Regions from separate parts of the Nonomuraea rosea genome, predicted to be linked through region 1. Evidence: riboswitches for the same ligand, from Rfam matches in the RefSeq annotation. Region 1 holds a riboswitch; the other holds the start of a gene.

Region 1 (5,066 bases):
TCGCGGGCCGTCGCGTGCGCCACCAGCGTGTCGACCAGCGGCGGCACCTCCGGCACGAACGACGACGGCGCCGGCACCGTGTCGTGGACGTGCCGGTAGGCCACCGACATCGGCGTCTCGCCGTCGTACGGCTGCTGTCCCGTCACCAGCTCGAACAGCATGATGCCGGCGGCGTAGACGTCGCTGCGCACGTCGGCGCCGCCCGTCGTCACCTGCTCGGGCGACATGTAGGCGATCGTGCCGATCATCACGCCGGTACGGGTCTGGTTCGTCGCCTCGATGGCCCTGGCCAGGCCGAAGTCGACGACCTTGACCCGGCCGTCGTCGGTCATCAGGACGTTTTCCGGCTTCACGTCGCGGTGGACCATCCCGGCCTGGTGGGCCGCGCCGAGGGCGGCGAGCACCGGGATCATGATCTCGAGCGCCTCCCGGGCAGGCAGCCTGCCGCGGTCGCGCAGGATGTCGCGCAGCGTCCTGCCGGGCACGTATTCCATCGACAGGTAGACGACGTCCGTGTCGGTGCCCTGGTCGAAGACGTGCACCACGTTGGGGTGAGAGAGACTGGCCACCGACTTCGCCTCGCCGATGAACCGCCTGACGAAGGCGGGATCCTCGGCGAGCGAAGGATGCATGACCTTCAGCGCCACCGTCCGGTCGAGCCGGATGTCCAGCGCAAGGTAGACGGTCGCCATACCGCCCCGGGCGATCCGGCTCTCGATACGGTAGCGCCCGTCGAGGAGCCGCCCGACCAGGGGGTCCGCAGTCGTCGTATCCACCCCGCTGAGTTTACGGGCGTTTTGCCACTGGCAGGGCCCGCCTGCCCGAAACCGATGCGGACCCGTGCTCGTTTCGGCCCGCCACGACGCCGCCGGACCGCCTCCCGCCAGGGGCTACGACGCCAGCGGGCCGGCGCGGGTCAGGTCATGGCGTCGTCGGGGAGGACGCCTCGGCGTAGCGTCTGCGCGGGATGCGGCCCGCCTGGCGCGCCAGCCGTCCCGCCGTCACGGCCGCCTTCATGGCCGCCGCCATGAGATCGGGCCGCTGCGCCCTGGTGACCGCCGTGGCCAGCAGCACGGCGTCGCAGCCGAGCTCCATCGCCAGGGCGGCGTCGCTGGCGGTGCCGATGCCCGCGTCGAGGATGACCGGCACGGAGGCGGACTCCACGATCAGCTCGATGTTGTGCGGGTTGCGGATGCCCAGGCCGGAGCCGATCGGCGCGCCCAGCGGCATCACCGCCGCGCAGCCCGCCTGCTCCAGCCGCCGGGCCAGCACCGGGTCGTCGCCGATGTACGGCAGCACCACGAACCCGTCCGCCACCAGCCGCTCCGCCGCGTCGAACGTCTCGATCGGGTCGGGCAGCAGCGTCCGCTCGTCGGCGATGACCTCCAGCTTGACCCAGTTCGTGCCGAGCGCCTCCCTGGCCAGCCGCGCCGTCAGCACGGCCTCGCCCGCGGTGAAGCAGCCGGCCGTGTTCGGGAGCACCTTGATGTCCCGGTCGCGCAGCACGTCCAGGACCGAGCCGCGGGCGCCCGGGTCGAGCCGCCGCATGGCCACCGTGGTCAGCTCGGTCCCCGAGGCGGCCAGTGCCTGGTCGAGCACCTCCAGCGAGGGCGCGCCCCCGGTCCCCATGATGAGCCGGGAAGCGAACTTCTCCCCGGCGATGATCAGATCATCCACCTTGCACCGCCGTCAGCACCTCCATGCGGTCACTGTCGCCGAGCACCGTCGTCTCCCACGTGCTCCGCGTGACCACCTCGTCGTTCACGGCCACGGCCACTCCGGTGGTGGCCGTCGTCAATGTGCGTACGGCCTGCGCCACGGTCGTGCCGTCGGCCACCTCGTGCGCAGCTCCGTTGATCGTCACGTTCATGAAATATCCCGAAATCTCGCGGGTGAGCACAATGTCGCCGCCTCACTCTCCTCGCCCAGCAGGACGGCCGCGGTGAGCGGGGCCAGCAGCACGCCGCCCCGGTGGTGCCCGGTGGCCAGCGTGAGCCCCGGCGTGCCGCTCGGGCCGATGAGCGGCAGATTGTCCGGCGTGCCCGGCCGCAGGCCCGCCACCACGTCGGCGACCTCCAGCTCGGTGACGCCCGGCACCAGCTCCCTGGCGTCGCGCAGCAGCTCGTAGAGCCCGCCCGCGGTCACCCTGGTGTCGAACCCCATCTCCTCCTGAGTGGCCCCGACCACCAGCTCGCCGTCGCCCCTGGGGACGAGGTAGACGGACGCGCCGTGCACGGTGCCGCGCACGCATCGGCCGAGCAGCGGCTGCGGGGAACGCAACCGCATGATCTGCCCCTTGACCGGCCGCACCGGCACGTCGGCCAGCTCGGCACTCCACGCCCCGGCCGCCAGGATCACCCGATCAGCCGATATGTCCGGCGCATCCCGAAGCCGCACCCCCACGACCCTGCCACCGCTCCCGCCGCCCGTTCCACCGCTCAGTCCTGGGCGATCGCCACCCATGCTGCCCCGGCCGGCGCGATCGCCGTCATCGCCGTCGCCCGTGCCGTCCCGGCCGGCGTCCTCGCGGAGGAGCCCGGTGGCGTGCTCACGTACCAGCGGCACGTCCAGCCGTTCCAGAGCGGCGAGCAGCGCCGCCGTCACGCGGCGCGGATCCACCCAGGCGTCGCCGGGAGCCAGCAGCCCGCCGCGCACGGAAGGCGCCAGCATGGGCTCCAGACGGCGGCACTCGCGCCCGGTCAGCCGCTCGACCGGCAGCCCGAGCTTGTCCATGTACGCCGCCAGCTCATCCAGCGCCACCAGGTCGTCGGCCCCGAACGCCACGTCGAGCGTCCCCTCGGAGCGCAGGTCCAGCCCGGTCCGCGGATCACCGAGCCCCGCGTCGGCGGCCAGCTCGGCGGCGAACGCCGGCCAGCGGCGCAACGAGGCCACCCCGAGCCGCAGCAACGGCGCCTCCGTGTAGGTGACCTCGCTGACCGGGGCCAGCATCCCCGCAGCCGCGTGCGAGGCCCCGGAGGCCGGAGCCGGATCCACCACGGTGACGGGCCGCCCCGCGCGAGCCAGCCGCCAGGCGACGGACAGCCCGACGACCCCGCCACCCACGATCACGTCCACCTGCGCTCCCTTCGCCGGCATGATCCGGATCAGGTGTCTTGCGGTCGAAGGCCCGTGCAGCCTTCCTCTCAGCCCGGTCACGCCGGACTCCCGCGCGTCTCTCCTCCACAGCCTACGGCCTCGGTGCGGCGTCCAGACACCGCCCCCGTTATGGTCATGAACGTGAACCATGTCGTGGTGGTAGGAGCGGGACTGGCCGGGGTACGCACGGTGGAGGCGCTGCGCGGACGGGGATTCAACGGCAGGATCACCCTGATAGGCGAAGAACGGCATCGCCCCTACGACCGCCCGCCCCTGTCCAAGGCCGTGCTGCTCGGCGACGCCGACACCAGCTTCGTCGAGGCCGACCTGGCCGCGATGGAGGTCGACTTCTGGCCGGGCGTCAGCGCCAAGTCCCTGCGCAGCGGCGTCGTCGAGACCACCGAGGGCGAGCTGGGCTACGACGGCCTGGTGATCGCCACCGGAGCCGAGCCGATCACGCTGCCCGGCGACGGCCCCCAGCACGTGCTGCGCACCCTCGACGACGCCCACGAGCTCAGGGCCATGCTCGTCCCCGGCGCCCGCGTCGCGATCATCGGCGCCGGATGGATCGGCGCCGAGGTGGCCACCGCCGCCCGTCGCGCGGGCTGCGTCGTGACGGTCGTCGAGGCGGGCCCCGCCCCGCTCGCCACCGCCGTCGGCGCCGAGCTCGGCGCCCGCACCGAGCCCTGGTACGACGGCATCGACCTGCGCCTGGAGACCATGGTCGACTCGGTGGACGAGGGCGGCGTGCGGCTGGTGGGCGGCGAGTTCGTCGATGCCCACGTGGTCGTCACCGGCATCGGCGTCCGCCCGGCGATCGGCTGGCTGGCCGACGCCGACATCGACCTGCACAACGGCGTCGTCACCGACGAATACCTGCGCACCTCGCTGCCGAACACCGTCGCCGTCGGCGACTGCGCGGCCTGGTGGTCGCGCCGCTGGCAGACCAGGCTCAGGGTCGAGCACTGGGACACCGCGCTCAACGCCCCCGAGATCGCCGCGGCGAGCCTGCTGGGGGAGGAGGTCGCCTACGATCCGGTGCCGTACTTCTGGTCGGAGCAGTTCGGGCACATGGTCCAGTACGCGGGCCACCATCCGGCCGGAGAGCGCCTCGTCTACCGCGGCGATCCCGGCGGCAAGTGGTCGGCCGTCTGGCTCACCGGCGACGACGCCCTCGCCGCCGTGCTCGCCGTGGATCGGCCGCGCGACCTCGTACAGGGGCGCAGAATCATCGACGCCGGACACCGTCTCGACGTGGAACGCCTGGTAGATCCAGAGGTCTCCCTACGGGATTGTGTTGTTTGAGCAAGCACGGCATGTGGTAGTTGTGGTTTCGTGACGCTTTCTGTTGCACAGATCGACCGGGAGACCGACCAGCTCGTTGACGAGTGGCTCACTCTCCCCGAAGTGGCCTCGCGCCTGGACCTATCGCTAGGGCGGGCCAAGCAACTCCTCAAGGACCACAAGCTCCTAGGCGTGCGCCGAGGGGGCGGCGGGCCACAGGTGCCTGCGGTGTTCCTGGATGGAAAGGACGTGATGAAGGGCCTGCCCGGCACACTGACCGTGCTGCTGGACGCCGGCTACGACGATGTGGAGTCGTTGCGCTGGCTCTTCACCCCAGACGAGTCCCTGCCAGGGTCGCCCATTGAGGCGATCAGGGCCGGCCGTCACACAGAGGTCAAGCGGCGTGCCCAAGCCCTCGGTTTCTGAGGCCCGCCTCTATCTCTGCACGGACGGCCGCCGCGACCGCGGCGACCTGGCAGAGTTCCTCGACTCGGTGCTGGCCAACGGCGTGGACATCATCCAGCTGCGGGAGAAGGGCCTGGAGGCACGCGAAGAACTCGCGCTCCTCGAAATCTTCCGCGACGCCTGCGACCGGCACGGCAAACTGCTGGCCGTCAACGACCGGGCGGACATCGCTCATGCCGCCCGGCCCGACGTGCTCCACCTGGGGCAGGACGACCTTCCTG
Region 2 (5,066 bases), on a different contig from region 1:
GCGGGGCGATACCGACGCCCTCGTCATCGACGACCACCACGACGTTGTCGTCCTCGGGCCACGCCTCGACGCTGATCAAACCGCCCTTCGGCGAGTATTTGAAGGCGTTCTCCAGCAACTGCCCCAGAACGATGTCCGTAGCCAGCGGGTCCCCCAGGACGTGCGGCAGCCCTTCAGGGATGATCACCTCGACCCGGTGCTTGTCCGACAGGACGGGCAGCCCGAGCGTGGCCGCGTTGATGCGCTCGGCCAGGTCGAACGTCTCCATCTTGACCTTCAGCTCCTCCGCCCCGGCCCGCGCGCCGAGCAGCAGGTGGTCCACGAGCTGTCCCAGCGACCTGGCCCGCTCCGAGATCGTGTGCACGGCAGAACGCCGCTCGGCGTCGCTCAGCTTGTCCCAGCGCGAATCGAGCGTGCTGGCGAACCCCCGCACGATCGTGATCGGCGTCCGCAGCTCGTGGCTGGTCGTGGCCAGGAACAGGTCCTTGGCCTCCTCCAGCTCCTTGGCCGTGGTCACGTCGCGGAAGTCGATGACCACCTCGCCGGTCTCCTCGATCCGCGCGCTCACCACGTCCAGCCACCGCCCGGTCTCCATCTGGAACGTGACCTTCTCCCCCGGCTTGGGCAGCGGGAACGGCGGCGGCCCGCCGATGACGGCGGTGGCGGGGAAGGCGGTCAGCTCGGCCGCGGCCGGGTTCCAGCGCACGACGCGGCCCCCGCCGTCGAGCACGGCGATGCCGTCGGCGCTGGCGTCGAACACGGCCCGCTCATGCGCCCGCTGCCGCACCGCCTCCTGGTAGGCCACCGCGTTCCCGACGGCGATGCCCGCGTGCCCGGCGAGCAGCTCCAGCAGCTCCAGCTCCAGGTGTCCAGGCGTGCGCCGGGCGAACAGCGCGTACAGGGCGCCGTAGGGCCGCCCGCCGACGGCGGCCAGGCCGAGCGCGATCGTGTGCAGCCCCTTCAGCCGCGCCCACACCAGGTCCTCCAGCCCGTCCGACTCCAGCATGACGGTCTTGCCGGTGCGTAAAAGCTTGTCCACCAGGCTCGTACGCAGGTCCGTGGTGGTCCCTCTGATGCTCTCAGGCAGCCGGTACGTGCTGACCAGCCGCAGCCGATCCTCCTCGATCAGCACGAACCCGCCCGCGTCGGCCCCCGTGAGCTCCGTAAGACTCGCCGAGATCCGGTCGAGCACGGCGGACAGCTCCAGCTCGGAGTTGATGTCACCGACCACGTCGGTGAGCCTGCGCACGAGCCTGGCCCGGCGCGCCATGCGGTTCCTGGCCACCTCGTCGGCCTGCGCCAGATGGTGCACGCAGACGTAGCCGGCCACGGCGCTGCCCAGACGCAGCGCGCTGATGTCCACCCGCACGTCGAGCATGGTCCCGTCGCTGCGCAGGCGCTTGGTACGCAGCGAGACCTGCCCGCCGGTGCGTACGCGTTCGAGCACCGCGTTGTGCTCGGCCTTCAGCTCGCCCGGCACGATCGGCGCCCTGCGCCCGAGCATCTCCTCCGCCGTCCACCCGAAGAGCCGCTCGGCGGCGTCGTTCCAGACAAGGACACTCTGATCCCTGTCGAGCGCCACGACGGCATTGGGCGAGCTGGCGAGCACCGCACGAGCGATCTCGTCGTCACTACCGGCCCATTCGTCCCCCACTCCTCCATAGTGCACGTGGCGCGGTGGGTGCGTCGGGCGATCCGTCCGATACGCTGCGGTCACGGTGATTCCCGGCGGGTGGGAGGGTGAGGCTATGTCGAGCGGCGATCTCGATGCCCTGCTGCGCGTGACCTCCAGCACCTACAAGGGTGAGACACCGCCGGACATCGCGTTCGGCACCTATGACGGCGCCGTGGGCAGAATGGTGCTCGCCGTGACCGGCAAGGGCATCGCGGCCTGCAGCTTCGAGCCGGAAAACAGCGTGTTCGAGCTGCTCAGCAGGCATGTGGGCACGTTCATCGGGCCCGATCCGCGGCGGCTCGACCCGGTGCGCAGAGAGCTGGACGCCTACTTCTCCGGCCGCCTGCGGGCGTTCGCCACGCCGGTGGACCTGTCGCTGGCCACATCCTTCGCCCGCACGGTGCTGCAGAAGACGATGGGCGTCCCCTACGGCACGACGACCACGTTCGAGCGGATCGGCGAGAGCATCGGCAGGCCGCGCGCGCTGCGGGCGATCGGCAACGCGCTGGCCTCCAACCCGATCTGCGTGATCGTGCCGTGCCACCGGGCGGTGCGCGAGGACGGCGAGCTCGGCGACTACGCGGGTGGCGTGGCCGCCAAGCAGCACCTGCTCAACGTGGAAAGGCGCACCTCAGCGGGCGGATGAGCGCCGTCGCGGCCAGCCGATGAGCAGCGTCACCACGGCGGCCACGAGGGCCGCGCCCAGCGCGCCGTTCATCCAGGTCTGCCGGGTGAAGCCGATCAGCTCGCGGGCCGACTGCCAGAGCCCGTCCCACGCCGCGACGGTGGGGGTGGAGGTCGTCAGCCAGTAGGCGACGAAGCCGAGCGCCCACGGCACCAGCATCGACCAGCGCGAGGGCGCGTTCTCCGCGGTGTTCCAGCGGTGGGAGCCGCCGAGCAGGAAATAGTCGACCGCCAGCACCGCGAACATCGGCACGAACACCGCCCCGATCACGCCCAGGAACGCGCCGTACGACGTGACGTCCACCACGAGGGCGATCGCGACCGTCAGGATCCCGATCGCGACCGAGAAGACGCGCCGGTCCACGCGCGGCATCAGGTTCTGCAGCGAGACGGTGGTGGAGTAGACGTTGGCGAAGGACTGGTCGGTCTCACGCAGCACCAGGATGCCGAAGAACAGCGCGCCCAGCGGCACCGCCACGAAGGGCGCGAACACCGCCGTGCTGTCGGCCTGCACCGCGCCCGCGCCGGCCATCGCCACCGCGTAGACGCCCAGCCCCAGGCAGGCCACCTGCGCCAGCGTGTAACCGCCGACCACGCCGGCGAACGCGGCCCTGCTCGACCTGGAGTGCCTGGCGAAGTCGGCGGCCATCGGCACCCACGACACCGACAGGGCGATCACGTAGTCCACGGCCGGGGCGAACGCCGTCCACGACCCCCCGGTCTGCGGCTGGGCCTCGGTCAGGAAGAACCAGCCGAACCAGATCAGCGACACGATCACGCCGACGGTGACGTACCGGCGCAGGAGGCGGATCGAGCCGAGCGGCCAGATCGTGAGCGCCGTGGTGAGCACCCCCGCCACGATCACCCACACCTGGTACGGCACCGACCCGAAGATCGCGGTCGCGGCCTTGGCGATCACCCAGAGCTCGAAGGCGCCCCAGCCGAGCATCTGCACGATGTTCAGCACCGTGGGCGCGTAGGAGATCTTCGCCCCGAACAGCCCGCGCAGCAGCACCATCGCCGGCTGCCCGGTCCGTGTGCCGGGGATGGCGGACAGGCCCACCATGGCCGTGCCGATCAGGCTGCCGACCACCGCCGCCGCGAGGGCGGCGGCGAGGCTCAGCGGGGCATTGCCGAGCGGGTCGAGCAGGAACAGCGCCCCGGAGAAGCCCAGCAGGCTGACACCGAGATTCGCCCAGAGCGCACCCTGGTCGAGCACGCCCAGCGTCTTCGGTGGCCGTCCTTCGAGGGTCAGCGGAACTTCGTCGACGGCATGCGACATCGCACACTCCCTACGCCGGCATTACCCGGACAGGTTCAGGCGGTCGGCAGCGGACCAGTTGCTGCCCTCTCAGCCCGGCGACCCCGAGCTCCCGCGACGATCTGTAGTTAGCGACCTCATGATGCCTCAATGGCGGCGAAACCGCCATAGTGGGTGACTTCAGGCGACGAACGGCTCCTGGCCGGTCTCGCTGACCATCGGACGCTGCGCGGACTCCCACGACTGCATGCCGCCGCCGACGTTGACCGCGTCGCGCCCGAGCTGGTTGAGCCACGCCGCGACCTGCAAGGACCGGCCGCCCACCCGGCAGACGACGTAGATCGTACGGTCGCCGGGCACTTCCTCGACCCGGCCCTGGATCTGCGTCATGGGGATGTGCACGGCCTCCGGCGCGTGCCCCGCCAGCCATTCGTCCTGCTCACGGACGTCGAGCAGATAGGCGTCGGCGGGAATGGCACTGGCCTCGATCTCAGGAACGGTCATGACTCCATTGTCGCGCGTCGCGCATCGTAGGAAACACGCGCCTCGGCGATCTCCTCCTGATGCTCCTCGGTCCAAGTGACCAGGGACTTGATGGTCTGGTGGAGGGTGCGGCCGAGCGGCGTCAGCGCATAGTCCACCCGGGGCGGCACGACGGGGTGGACCGTGCGGGTGACCAGGCCGTCGCGTTCGAGCTGGCGCAGGGTCACGCTCAGCATGCGCTGGCTGACGCCGTCGATCTCGCGGCGGAGCTGGGTGAAGCGCAGGCTCTGGCAGTCGAGCAGGGCGATGACGAGCAGCGACCACTTGTCCGCGATGCGGTCGAGGATCTGGCGGACCTCGCAGCCCTCGCGGACGTCCCATTGGCGCACGTCGTAGTCGTCGTCGTCCATGGTGCCTTCGCAGTAACCGAGTGATTCCAAAGTGCCGTCTTCCACGAGATTCCATGTTGCCGCATGATGTGGACGGTTACAAGAGAGAACCGACCTGCCTAAAGGTAACCGGGGGTTTTGTCATGGCGATGCCTGCCCGCTCGTGGGGCGTACTGATCGTTTTGTGTGGGGCCATATTTCTGGAGGGCATCGACGTCGGCATGCTGAACGTCGCCCTCCCGGCCATCCGGGCCGACCTCGGGCTGTCCACGGGGCTGCTGAGCGGGGTGGTGAGCGCGTACGTGCTCGGGTACGGCGGGTTCATGCTGCTCGGCGGGCGGGCGGCAGACCTGCTGGGCAGGCGGCGGATGTTCCTGCTCTGGCTGGGGGTGTTCCTGGTCTTCTCCGGGCTCGGCGGCTTCGCGAACGAGGGCTGGGTGCTGCTGGTGGCCAGGTTCGTGACAGGGGTGGCCGCCGCGTTCATGACGCCCGCCGGGCTCTCCCTGGTCACCACCAGTTTTCCCGAGGGCAGGCAGCGCAACAAGGCCCTGCTGATCTACGCGGGCACCGCGGC

Evidence for each region. A riboswitch is a leader RNA that binds a small molecule or an ion and turns the genes downstream of it on or off. The one in region 1 is predicted to bind thiamine pyrophosphate.
Region 2: it holds a riboswitch for thiamine pyrophosphate, as region 1 does, so the genes downstream of both, ABEA43_RS29150 (purine-cytosine permease family protein) here and ABEA43_RS19805 (FAD-dependent oxidoreductase) in region 1, are expected to answer to the same signal.

The regions. Positions count from the first base shown of each region.
Region 1 covers NZ_BAABDQ010000007.1:297,652-302,717, forward strand. Annotated here, with positions in the region: gene pknB (Stk1 family PASTA domain-containing Ser/Thr kinase) at 1-776, opposite strand, end outside; gene ABEA43_RS19795 (thiazole synthase) at 922-1,677, opposite strand; gene thiS (sulfur carrier protein ThiS) at 1,670-1,870, opposite strand; gene ABEA43_RS19805 (FAD-dependent oxidoreductase) at 1,867-3,096, opposite strand; TPP riboswitch at 3,065-3,179, opposite strand; gene ABEA43_RS19810 (NAD(P)/FAD-dependent oxidoreductase) at 3,238-4,401, shown strand; gene ABEA43_RS19815 (Rv2175c family DNA-binding protein) at 4,432-4,806, shown strand; gene thiE (thiamine phosphate synthase) at 4,784-5,066, shown strand, end outside.
Region 2 covers NZ_BAABDQ010000013.1:245,584-250,649, forward strand. Annotated here, with positions in the region: gene ABEA43_RS29140 (sensor histidine kinase) at 1-1,654, opposite strand, end outside; gene ABEA43_RS29145 (methylated-DNA--[protein]-cysteine S-methyltransferase) at 1,749-2,321, shown strand; gene ABEA43_RS29150 (purine-cytosine permease family protein) at 2,307-3,641, opposite strand; TPP riboswitch at 3,632-3,746, opposite strand; gene ABEA43_RS29155 (rhodanese-like domain-containing protein) at 3,801-4,124, opposite strand; gene ABEA43_RS29160 (winged helix-turn-helix transcriptional regulator) at 4,121-4,513, opposite strand; gene ABEA43_RS29165 (MFS transporter) at 4,636-5,066, shown strand, end outside.